Regions from separate parts of the Paramicrobacterium fandaimingii genome, predicted to be linked through region 3. Evidence: predicted binding sites of a transcription regulator. Region 3 holds the regulator's gene; each other region holds the start of a gene.
What was found. The regulator LexA, encoded in region 3, represses DNA repair genes until DNA is damaged. The targets are predictions, from matches to a motif close to TCGAACANNTGTTCGA.
Positions count from the first base shown of each region.

Region 1: HCR84_RS14720 (HNH endonuclease signature motif containing protein) is a predicted target of LexA. The motif match lies at 1,859-1,874, and genes of this name have one in related genera.
Region 2: HCR84_RS06435 (DUF222 domain-containing protein) is a predicted target of LexA. The motif match lies at 1,456-1,471, and genes of this name have one in related genera.

Region 1 covers NZ_CP061170.1:3,046,430-3,049,706, reverse strand. The annotation lists gene HCR84_RS14725 (DEAD/DEAH box helicase) at 1-114, opposite strand, end outside; gene HCR84_RS14720 (HNH endonuclease signature motif containing protein) at 267-1,805, opposite strand; gene HCR84_RS14715 (DUF6398 domain-containing protein) at 2,021-3,277, opposite strand, start outside.
Region 2 covers NZ_CP061170.1:1,320,944-1,324,220, forward strand. The annotation lists gene HCR84_RS17615 (hypothetical protein) at 1-149, opposite strand, end outside; partial or broken gene HCR84_RS17805 (HNH endonuclease signature motif containing protein) at 192-344, opposite strand; gene HCR84_RS06435 (DUF222 domain-containing protein) at 274-1,434, opposite strand; glycine riboswitch at 1,609-1,696, shown strand; glycine riboswitch at 1,698-1,784, shown strand; gene gcvT (glycine cleavage system aminomethyltransferase GcvT) at 1,832-2,965, shown strand; gene gcvH (glycine cleavage system protein GcvH) at 2,971-3,277, shown strand, end outside.
Region 3 covers NZ_CP061170.1:2,028,572-2,031,848, forward strand. The annotation lists gene HCR84_RS09820 (histidinol-phosphate transaminase) at 1-601, opposite strand, end outside; gene HCR84_RS09825 (hypothetical protein) at 619-963, opposite strand; gene lexA (transcriptional repressor LexA) at 1,216-1,887, shown strand; gene hflX (GTPase HflX) at 1,891-3,277, opposite strand, start outside.

The DNA of each region.
Region 1 (3,277 bases), 1.0 Mb from region 3:
GTAGCCGACGTCGCGCACGGCCTTCAGCACAGCATCGCTGAGCCCGAGATCGGCGAACGTCGTCTGGGGTTGCGCGGTTTCTTCCGCGCGCGATGCAGAGTCTGTGGTGGTCATTAGATCTACGGTACTCGCCTCAACCTCACGATCTCATCGAGATTCCGCTGTCAGAGCGGATTTCTGCCGAAATCGTGTGCATCCGGGGCAGATTCTCAGTCAAGGCGCGGCTCAAATGAGGACATACCCGGTGTTCTTGCCGCGAAGGCTGGTCATTCCCGCCTCGTCACATAGATGATCCCAGCGGGGGCTGTCCATTGCACTCTACCGTCGGGGAGCCTCAATGGAGTCCAGTTCGTTGAGTGCTTGAGCGTGTGATGACGTCGACAAAGCGCGTGGAGGTTGTCGGCCGTTGAAAGGCCGCCATCTTCCCATGCCTGAATATGGTCAATGTCACAGTACGCTGCAGGTGCATTGCACTCGAGGAAATCACATGTGACGTCGCGAAGACGAATATCTCGCTTCATCTTCTCGCTGAGCCGGTATTTCTTCGGGTCGATGTACCGATGCGCACCAGTGATCGGGTCGGTGAGTACGCGCACGAAGCTCGTTGCTTGGCCGATGAGCATGTTCGCCGTATCGGGGTCGATGGGACCATACCCTGCGAGGTCAGCCTGTTCTGCGCTGCGACCGATCAGAGACAAGGCTGGAACAGTGATGACGACGCCGGGCCGAAGCGCGGCAAACTGCGCACGGGTGAGCGTGACGGTGTCGGAATCATGCGTCTCGGCGACCGCACTGCTTGCCTGATCAGGGTCACCAGAGGCGTTGGCAGCAGAATCAACAGGTGAACAGTCGTCAGAGGGATTGTCGGTGCCACGAGCGGCAGCTTCGCGGTTGTCATGATGGTCTGCGTCTGCGTCTGCGTCTGCGTCTGCGTTAGCGCTTGAGTCCGTGGTGACGAGCATCCCGGTCGTGGATGCCTCGGCAATGAGATCTGCCTCGATCTGCTGCAGTGTGCGTGGGTCCCCTGCCGCTCTCAGGGCACGGGCGCGACTGGTCGCCTGCTCGACGATGGATGTCGTCACATCGGCCGAGTGGTAAAGGCTGAGGTATGCCATGCCGTCTTCGGCAGGATCGTGCTCAACGCGTCGCTCGTCGAACGCTGCGTTCTTACGGGTCTGAATGGACTCCGGGTGCAGCTTCTCACGCGTCTTTCGAGCGGTCTGCGTGAATCGCGTTGGGGTTTGGGTGCGGGAGGCGCCGACGATCGCATCGTCGAATTCGGCTCGTGCCTCTACGGGCAGCGACCAGGCCTGCCGTGCTGCTGCGCGGGCGTGAGCGTAACTGGTGAATCCAACACGAAACGCGTCCATCACCTGGGGAAGATCGTCAATGAGGGTGATCGCCTCGTGGATCATTCCCTCAGCAATCCTGTCGGCCACGCCGATCTTTGCCGCGACCTCGGAGACGAACGAGCGTTCCATCGCTTGGTCGTCGGAAAGCCGGCTCGGGTGGGACTCGGCAGAGGAATGCGCGAGCACGGAATCGCGAGAGCGCACGTACACGTCGTGCGCTCGGTAGAGGTTCTCGACGACGAACGCCTGGGCGCGCTGTGCCTGGTCGTACGCGGCCCCGACAGCATCCAGGCCTTCCACGAGCGCGTCTCCGAACTCTGCCGATGGCGGCATGGATTCGTCTTCGAGCTCCACAGCATCTCGAATCATCCAGTACTCATCGCCGAGTCTCGCGCCCGTGTCACCCATCGGCAACGGGCTCTGTAGCTCTGAGCACCAGCGCTGCGAATCCATGGCTCAAGCATAACAATGATCGAAGATAAATGCGAGTAATTTATCGATTATTCTCGAACAAATGTACGAAATTTTAGGGGATGGCAGATCGTCGACAAGGCGCATGGTTTCGACGCTCAACGTTCGTACCCGTCGTCGGGAGTCGCCACGGTGATGTGTTCAGTAAGCGGATACGGCTTAACCTCGGAGAGCGCTACGGCGTTGCACGGTCGATGTCAGCTCTTTTCAGCATCCTGTTCTGCCAGTCTCGCCCGATAGAGGTCACGCATGCTGATGAGCTGGCTCCGTCGCCGCGAGGTGAGCAAGTCGGCATCGCCGAGTGAGCTTTCGCCGTCATTCCAGTACACGCCGATCGCGTGCAAAAGTGTGGATGCTCGTTGAGACGGACTTCCCTTCAACCCGAAGTGCGCCATCATGTCTTGCACGCGCGGTCCCTCGTTCTCGAACGTGAGATTCGCCTTCCCAATGATCCAGACCACAGCTGCAGCTGCCGTTGATGCTTTGCCCGCACGGCGAAAGATTGTCGGTTCCTCGTGAGCCACTCGCGCCAGCAGCCGTCGAGAAGCCGTGCGAAACTCTGTGTCGAAGAGCTCGTCGCAGCACGAGTCGATGAGATCGGCGATGTCTTTCACTCGCTCGTGAATGGGCTCTGGCACAGCTGAAAGATCGAGCGGTTCGTCAGGGAGTGACGCATCACTGAGAGTGTCGAGCACATCGCCGCCGCCGACCTCCTCGGCGAAGGACGAGAGCAGATACTCCTCAACGCTCTCGTCGTCATCGTCGGACAACCCGTCATCTTCATCGGGCGGCACCGGGAGCCCCATGCGCTCGAGCAACGCCATCGGCCCTTGGGCGCGCGGTTGCCGAATGACCTTCTGGAAATCGGGCTCGAAACTATCGACGGCAGCGAGCGTGTCGTGGGTCAGGTCAGTCGGGATGCCGCGAACGCTGTGGGCGTATCGGATGAGTGCCCGCAGTAGTGCCGGTGTCTTGCTGAGATATTGTGCGTCGGCCACGATTTTGCGGGGAATGAAATCGGCGAGCAGAAGCTCGACCGACACGGGGCTCCACCGCAGCGGGTCGCCTGGTCCGTAGCCCGTGCCGAACCACATCAGTGATTCGAGGAGTCCACGGGTGTCAGCGTTGTCGAGAACTGCGCCGTGCTGTGATGCGAAGAATTCGTTGGTGATGTCGGCGAGCTGCTTCTCTGTGTACTCTGGCCGTGCGTAGCCGGAACCGCCGGTCGGCATCATGCCCGTGATCCATTCCGTGAGCGGTCGAATCATCGGCCACGTTTCCGTTTCGAGAGGCGGGAACGTCATGGCGCCCACCGCAATCGCCTGCTCGACGCGTGCTCGCGCATCGGCAAGGCTGATCTCCGCGAGATCTGCGGAGTCGTTATCGATGCTGCTCCAGTGCGTGATGACCTCTGAGAGAGGCTGCTCAATGAGAAATGCGTCTTTGACGAGCGT
Region 2 (3,277 bases), 710 kb from region 3:
ATTCGCTCGTCGTTGTTCGCCGCGTTTGCCTGAGCGAATTGCACGTTGGAGGTGCGGGGCACCCGGTAGGTCTTCCCGAGGGGTGAGACCCATTCGATGTGATTGTCGTCGGTGACGGTAACGTCCCATTGGGTGTGGTGTCGGATCATGTGGTGTTGTTCGCATGCTGCTTGGAGATTGCTGAGGCTGGTTTCGCCGCCGCGCTGCCATTCTTTCCGGTGGTCGAGGTCACAGGTGGTGGCTGATCTGTCGCAGCCGATGCCGATGCAGGTTTCATCTCGTAACTGCACGGCCCGTTTCAGATCTGCCGGGACAGCGTAGCTGTGCCGGCCGATGGAGAGCACAGCCCCGGTCTCGGTGTGTCAGCAGCCGGGTGAAACTCGGTGCCTGCGCCGCCAACTCGCGTGCCATGTCGGGGGTGGGCCCGTATCCGTCCAAATGCGCGGGCTCGTCGGAGTGTCCAAGGAGAGTCATGACGGGGACGGTGACATACACGGTGGGTCGGATGCTGCCGAGCCGGTCAGCGCCGACACCGGATGCGCCGACACCGGGCTTGTCACCGGGTTCGGTGGTGAACCCGATCATGAGTGCATCGATGATGGCGTCGGTCTCGATCTGCGCCACCGTGCGGTCATCCCCGGCAGCCTTCAACGCCCGCGCTGTCAGACGGGCAGCATTGCGTAAGCTCTGCACCACCTCGATCGGAGCACTCACACTGAGTACCCCCATGCCGTCCTGGGTGCCGTAACACTCCACACGACGCTTCGTGACCGCGTCGGTGCGCCGCTGACTGATGCTCTCGGGAAACAGGGCCTCGCGAATCTTCACCACAGCGCGGGAGAACTGCGTCGGTGACTGCTGGATGGCTTTCGGCAACGCTTTCGCCTCAAACGCTGCGACCTCGTCCGCGTTCAATCCGATTGATTGGCGAATCATCGCATCAGCATGCTGCCGAGTGACCTCGCCGGCATCTAATGCGTCGAGTGTTTCCGGGAGCGTCTCGCAGAGCGCTTCAGCATCGTTGATGAGTCCGGCAGCCTGGCTCTTCGTGATACCGAGAGCGGCACCGACCTCCTGAGCGAGGGAGGAACGCACCCACCCCTGCGACTCACCCGTCAGGTCGGCACGCGTGAGCCCGGCGGCATTCGGAATGAACACCCCCGGGTGCTCAAGGGCATCCTGCAGCATCGCATACGTGCCACGCAGCCGGGACGCCTCCGCCGCCGCAATCAGCTGCGAATCATCAACAACACCGTCGAGACGGGCACGAAGCGCACCCACGACAGCATCGTCGCCAACGTCGCCTTCGCGAGACTTCGGAGAGTCCGCTGGCGGAGTCGGTGGCGGTGTCGGTGGCGGCTGATGGGATCTCTCATGGTCCTCCGACGGCACCCACTCGTCGGGTTCATCCGGAGGTTCTCTGTAATCATCCATGCACCAATTTTGCCACCAAACACCGACATGTATTCGACTGAATTGCAATCTGTGGATAACTAAGATTCGAAGATAAATACGCATTCAATTTGTGGACAACCACCAGTACATCGGACGTCATCGAGTTTTCGAACGCGGCAGGATAAGCTGTGAGTGCAACTGAATATCAGGCCCACACACGATGCGGGAGAGCTCGTCACCTCGAGCACCGAAGGAGCAAGCCTCCCCGCCAATCTCTCAGGTTCCATACCGCATCGTTCTGGCCACTCTGAAAAGCGGAGCGACTGCTCCCGCCCACGGTGAAAGTCGCTTCCCAGCGGCGAAGCTCTCAGGCTCATGACAGAGGGGGAGTTCCCACACCATCGCACGCTGTGCGCACGGCGACATTGGAGAACTCGTGCCTGATCAAGACCAGACAAACACCGACGCGGATGCCGCGCGTCACAGCCCCCTTCACACTGTGCACGAGTCGCTCGGTGCCACGTTCACCGATTTTGCCGGCTGGCAGATGCCCGTTCGCTACTCGAGCGATCTCGCCGAGCACAAGGCCGTGCGTGAGGCCGCAGGAATCTTCGACATATCTCACATGGCCGAATTCACCGTCACGGGGGCCTCGGCGGGGGAGTATCTCGACTACGCGCTCGCGGGCCGACTCTCGGCGCTCGCCGTCGGTCGTGCGAAGTATTCTCTTCTGCTCACAGCGGCGGGAGGAGTGGTCGACGACGTCATCGTCTATCGACTGCAGGACGCCGAATACCTGATCATTTCCAATGCGGGCAACCGTGATGCTGTCAGCACCTCACTCGCAGAGCGGGCAACCGGCTTTGATGCCAGCGTCTCCGACGTCAGCGACGACTACGCGCTCATCGCCGTTCAAGGGCCGAATGCTGAGTCGATCCTCGCCGGGACGAGTGAGATTCGCGAACTCTCCGTTCCTTGGAGGGAACAGAAGTACTTCGCGTGGGCCGCGGCCCGCTTCGGCACGTCGTCGCTGCTTCTCGCTCGCACCGGGTACACCGGGGAAGACGGCTTCGAGCTGCTCGTGAAGACGAGCGAAGCGGCGGCGTTGTGGAATGCCGTCACGCTCGCCGGAGAAGCGCTCGGACTTGTTCCCGCGGGGCTTGCTGCCCGTGACTCGCTTCGGCTCGAAGCGGGGATGCCCCTCTACGGCCACGAACTGTCGCGCGAGCTGAAGCCGGCGCAAGCGGGCCTCGGTCGCGTGGTCGTTGCGGCCAAAGAGACATTCGTCGGCAAGGACGCCGTCGAACCTGATGAGGGCGCGCACGTTCTCGTCGGCCTGGTCTCGGATGGGCGTCGTGCAGGCCGCACGGGTTACCCCGTTCTGTCCGGTGATTCTGAGGTCGGAACAGTGACGAGCGGCATCCTGTCACCGACCCTTGGACACCCCATCGCTATGGCTCTCGTCGCTCCCGACGTCGCCGAGGCCGGCACCGAACTCGACATCGAGGTGCGCGGCAAGCGCATCGCTGCAACAGTGACCACCCTGCCCTTCTATTCACGGAAGAAGTAAACGCCATGACCGAGACCAGCGCACTGTCTTATACCGACGAGCACGAGTGGCTCAACATCGACGGCTCATCTGTCACCGTCGGCATCACCGACTATGCCGCAGAGAAGCTCGGCGATGTGGTCTTCGTCGAGCTGCCCGATGTGGGCGACGAGGTCGAAGCCGGAACTGTGGTCGGCGAAATCGAGTCGACGAAGTCGGTCGGAGAGCTCTTCGCTCCCGTCACCGGTACGATCACCGCGATCAATGACGCCGTCGTCGATGACCCGTCGCTCGTCAACTCGAGCCCGTACGGCGACGGATGGATGATGACCA
Region 3 (3,277 bases):
CCTGATCAGAGAACTCGGCATACGCCTCGTCGACGATGACGATCCCCGGTGCTGCCTCGTATGCGGCGCGAATGGTGTCGAGGGTCAGAGGCGTGCCCGTCGGGTTGTTCGGTGAGCACAGCACGACGACGTCGGGCGCGTCCTCCGCGATCACGCGAGCGATGTACTCGGGTGAGAGCTCGAAATCCTTTTCCCTCTCGCGACCGATCCATCGTGTGTTTGTCCCCATGGCAAGCAATGGGTACATCGAATACGTGGGAGTGAACCCAAGAAAAGTCCGCCCCGGGCCGCCGAACGCCAGAAGAATCTGCTGCAGCACCTCGTTCGAGCCGTTTGCGGCCCAGATATTCTCTGCCCGCATACCGTGCCCCAGATACGCCGCGAAGTCCTGCCGCAGTTCGGTGAACTCGCGGTCCGGATAGCGATTCAGCCCGATGATCGACGCTGCAACAGCCCCAACGATATCGTGCGCCACAACCTCTGGAATGCCATGTGTGTTCTCATTGACGTTCAGCGAAATCGGAACCGGAGCCTGCGGGGCACCGTACGGAGAGCGGCCGCGAAGGCCGTCGCGAAGAGGAAGATCATCGAATGTGGTCACCCCTCCATCGTATGGGCTTACCGAACAGCTTCCTCGTACCGTGACGGGATCGCGATTCGCTCACCCGCGGCCACCGATGACGTCTCAAGTCGATTGAGGTCGACGATCTCCGCAACCACGTCGCGGGGGTCGTGATCAGGCGCGATGCGCTCTGCCAGCATCCACAGCGATTCACCGGCGGAGACGGTCACGTATTCGAAGGTCGCCGACGATGACGAGTCGGATGCCACGGCGGAATTCGCGTGTACAGCGCCAAAGGCGATGCCGAACACAAAGGGAATAGCAGCGATTCCCGTAAGAACGGCGCGGCCGCGGGCGGTGAGACGAAGCCGGGGTGCTGCATTGGTCTGCGGGGATGTCATCGTTCTGCTCCTTCGTTGACGAGTTCGTTTCGGCCCTCAGGCCGGTGAGGGCCGAAACGAACCTGTGTTCCGAACCTATCTTCGACTGTTCGAACTGTCAACCATCTTTTTCGGTTGTCGCCGAAGAAATTCCGCGACACACTCGAATAGATGTTTGCCTCGACCCGCCGAAGCGGATACAGTTTCGAACACAGGGAACACATCACCACGAGCCACCGACATCGGGGCTCGTGAGGAGACAGGAGCAGAGCGATGGCACAGGATCCGACGAAGAAGACACGCACCCGTCGCCGCAAGAATCTGAGCGATAAGCAGAGGGCGATTCTCGAGTTCATCCAGCGGACTGTTTCGCAGAATGGCTATCCGCCGAGCATGCGCGAGATCGGCGATGCGGTTGGCCTTGCCTCTCTCTCGAGTGTCACCCACCAACTGAACCAGCTTGAGCTGAGTGGTTACCTGCGTCGGGACCCGAACCGCCCGCGCGCCCTTGAGGTGCTCATCGACCTTCCTCAGACCGCCGACATCGGTGAGACGTCAAGACCCGTCGGAGACGCCACCATGGTTCCCCTCGTCGGAAATATCGCCGCTGGCGTCCCCATCACTGCTGAACAGCAGGTCGAGGAGGTTTTTCCCCTCCCCCGCCAACTCGTCGGCAAAGGCGAACTGTTCATGCTCCATGTCAAGGGCGAGTCGATGATCGACGCCGCTATCTGCGACGGAGATTGGGTTGTCGTGCGCCAGCAGGCCACCGCAGAGAATGGCGACATTGTCGCGGCAATGCTCGACGAGGAGGCAACAGTCAAAGTCTTCCGCCAGCGAGACGGCCACACGTGGCTGCTCCCCCGCAACAGTGCCTATGAGCCCATTCTCGGCGACCACGCGGACATTCTCGGCAAGGTCGTCGCCGTTCTGCGCTCGGTCTGAGGATTAGCGCGCTTCGGCGAATTCCGTGACTTGCGCGGCGATTTCGTCGGAAACCGCCGCCTCGAGGTACGTGCCGTCTTCCCGATAGTCAATTTTCGTCACTTCACCGCGACGGTGAAGCATCGAAATGACGTCCCCACGGTCGTAGGGAACGAGCAGAGCCACTTCGACGGGAGGGTGGGGAAGCATCCGCTCGATCGTCTCGAGCAGCTCGTCTACCCCAGCGCCGGTTCGGGCAGAGGCGAATACGGCGTTCGGCGCGAGGCCCCTGAGCAGAAGTCGCTGGTCGTCATTGATCAGATCTGTTTTGTTGAAGACGATGATCTCGGGGATATCGCGCGCGCCGACGTCCCCGATCACGTCGTGGACCGTGGTGATCTGAGATGCGGGGTCGGGGTGCGCTGCATCGACGACGTGCACGATCACGTCCGCGTACGACACCTCTTCGAGAGTCGAGCGGAAAGCCTCGACGAGCTGGTGCGGCAGATTTCGAACAAAGCCGACAGTGTCGGAGAAGGTAAATTCTCGACCGTCGTCGGTACGTGTGCGCCTCGTCGTGGAGTCCAACGTGGCAAAGAGCGCGTTCTCCACCAGCACGCCCGCCTGAGTCACCCTGTTGAGAAGGCTCGACTTTCCGGCGTTCGTGTACCCGACAATGGCGACAGACGGCACGGCGAATCGTGATCTGTTTGCACGCTTTGCTTCACGTGCTGGCCCGAAGCCCTTGATTTGCTTGCGGAGTCTCGCCATGCGTGTGTGGATGCGGCGCCGGTCAAGCTCGATCTTCGTCTCGCCCGGTCCACGCGAGCCCATTCCCGCACCGGCACCTCCGACCTGACCACCAGCCTGACGGCTCATCGACTCGCCCCAGCCTCGCAGTCGAGGAAGCAGGTACTCCAATTGCGCGAGCTCCACCTGTGCTTTGCCTTCACGGCTCTGCGCGTGCTGGCTGAAGATGTCGAGGATGACTGCCGTCCGGTCGATCACCTTCACCTTGACGACGTCTTCGAGCGCTCGTCGCTGGCTTGGAGCAAGCTCTGTGTCGGCGATCACCGTGTCGGCGTTCAGCGAGCGCACGATGTCGCGCAGCTCTTCGGCTTTTCCACGCCCGAGGTAGGTGCTCGGATCCGGGTGCGGACGTCGTTGCAGCAGACCATCGAGCACAACGGCACCCGCTGTCTCTGACAGAGCCGAGAGCTCGCGAAGAGAGTTTTCGGCGTCGTCGGCGGATCCCTGGGGATATACGCCGATCAGCACGACGTTTTCCAGCCTCAGCTGGCGGTACTCGACCTCGGTGACGTCGTCGAGCTCGGTCGAGAGCCCCGCGACGCGGCGAAGCGCACGCCGCTCCTCGCGATCGAGCTGGTCACCGTCTGCGTTCGAGTCGGAC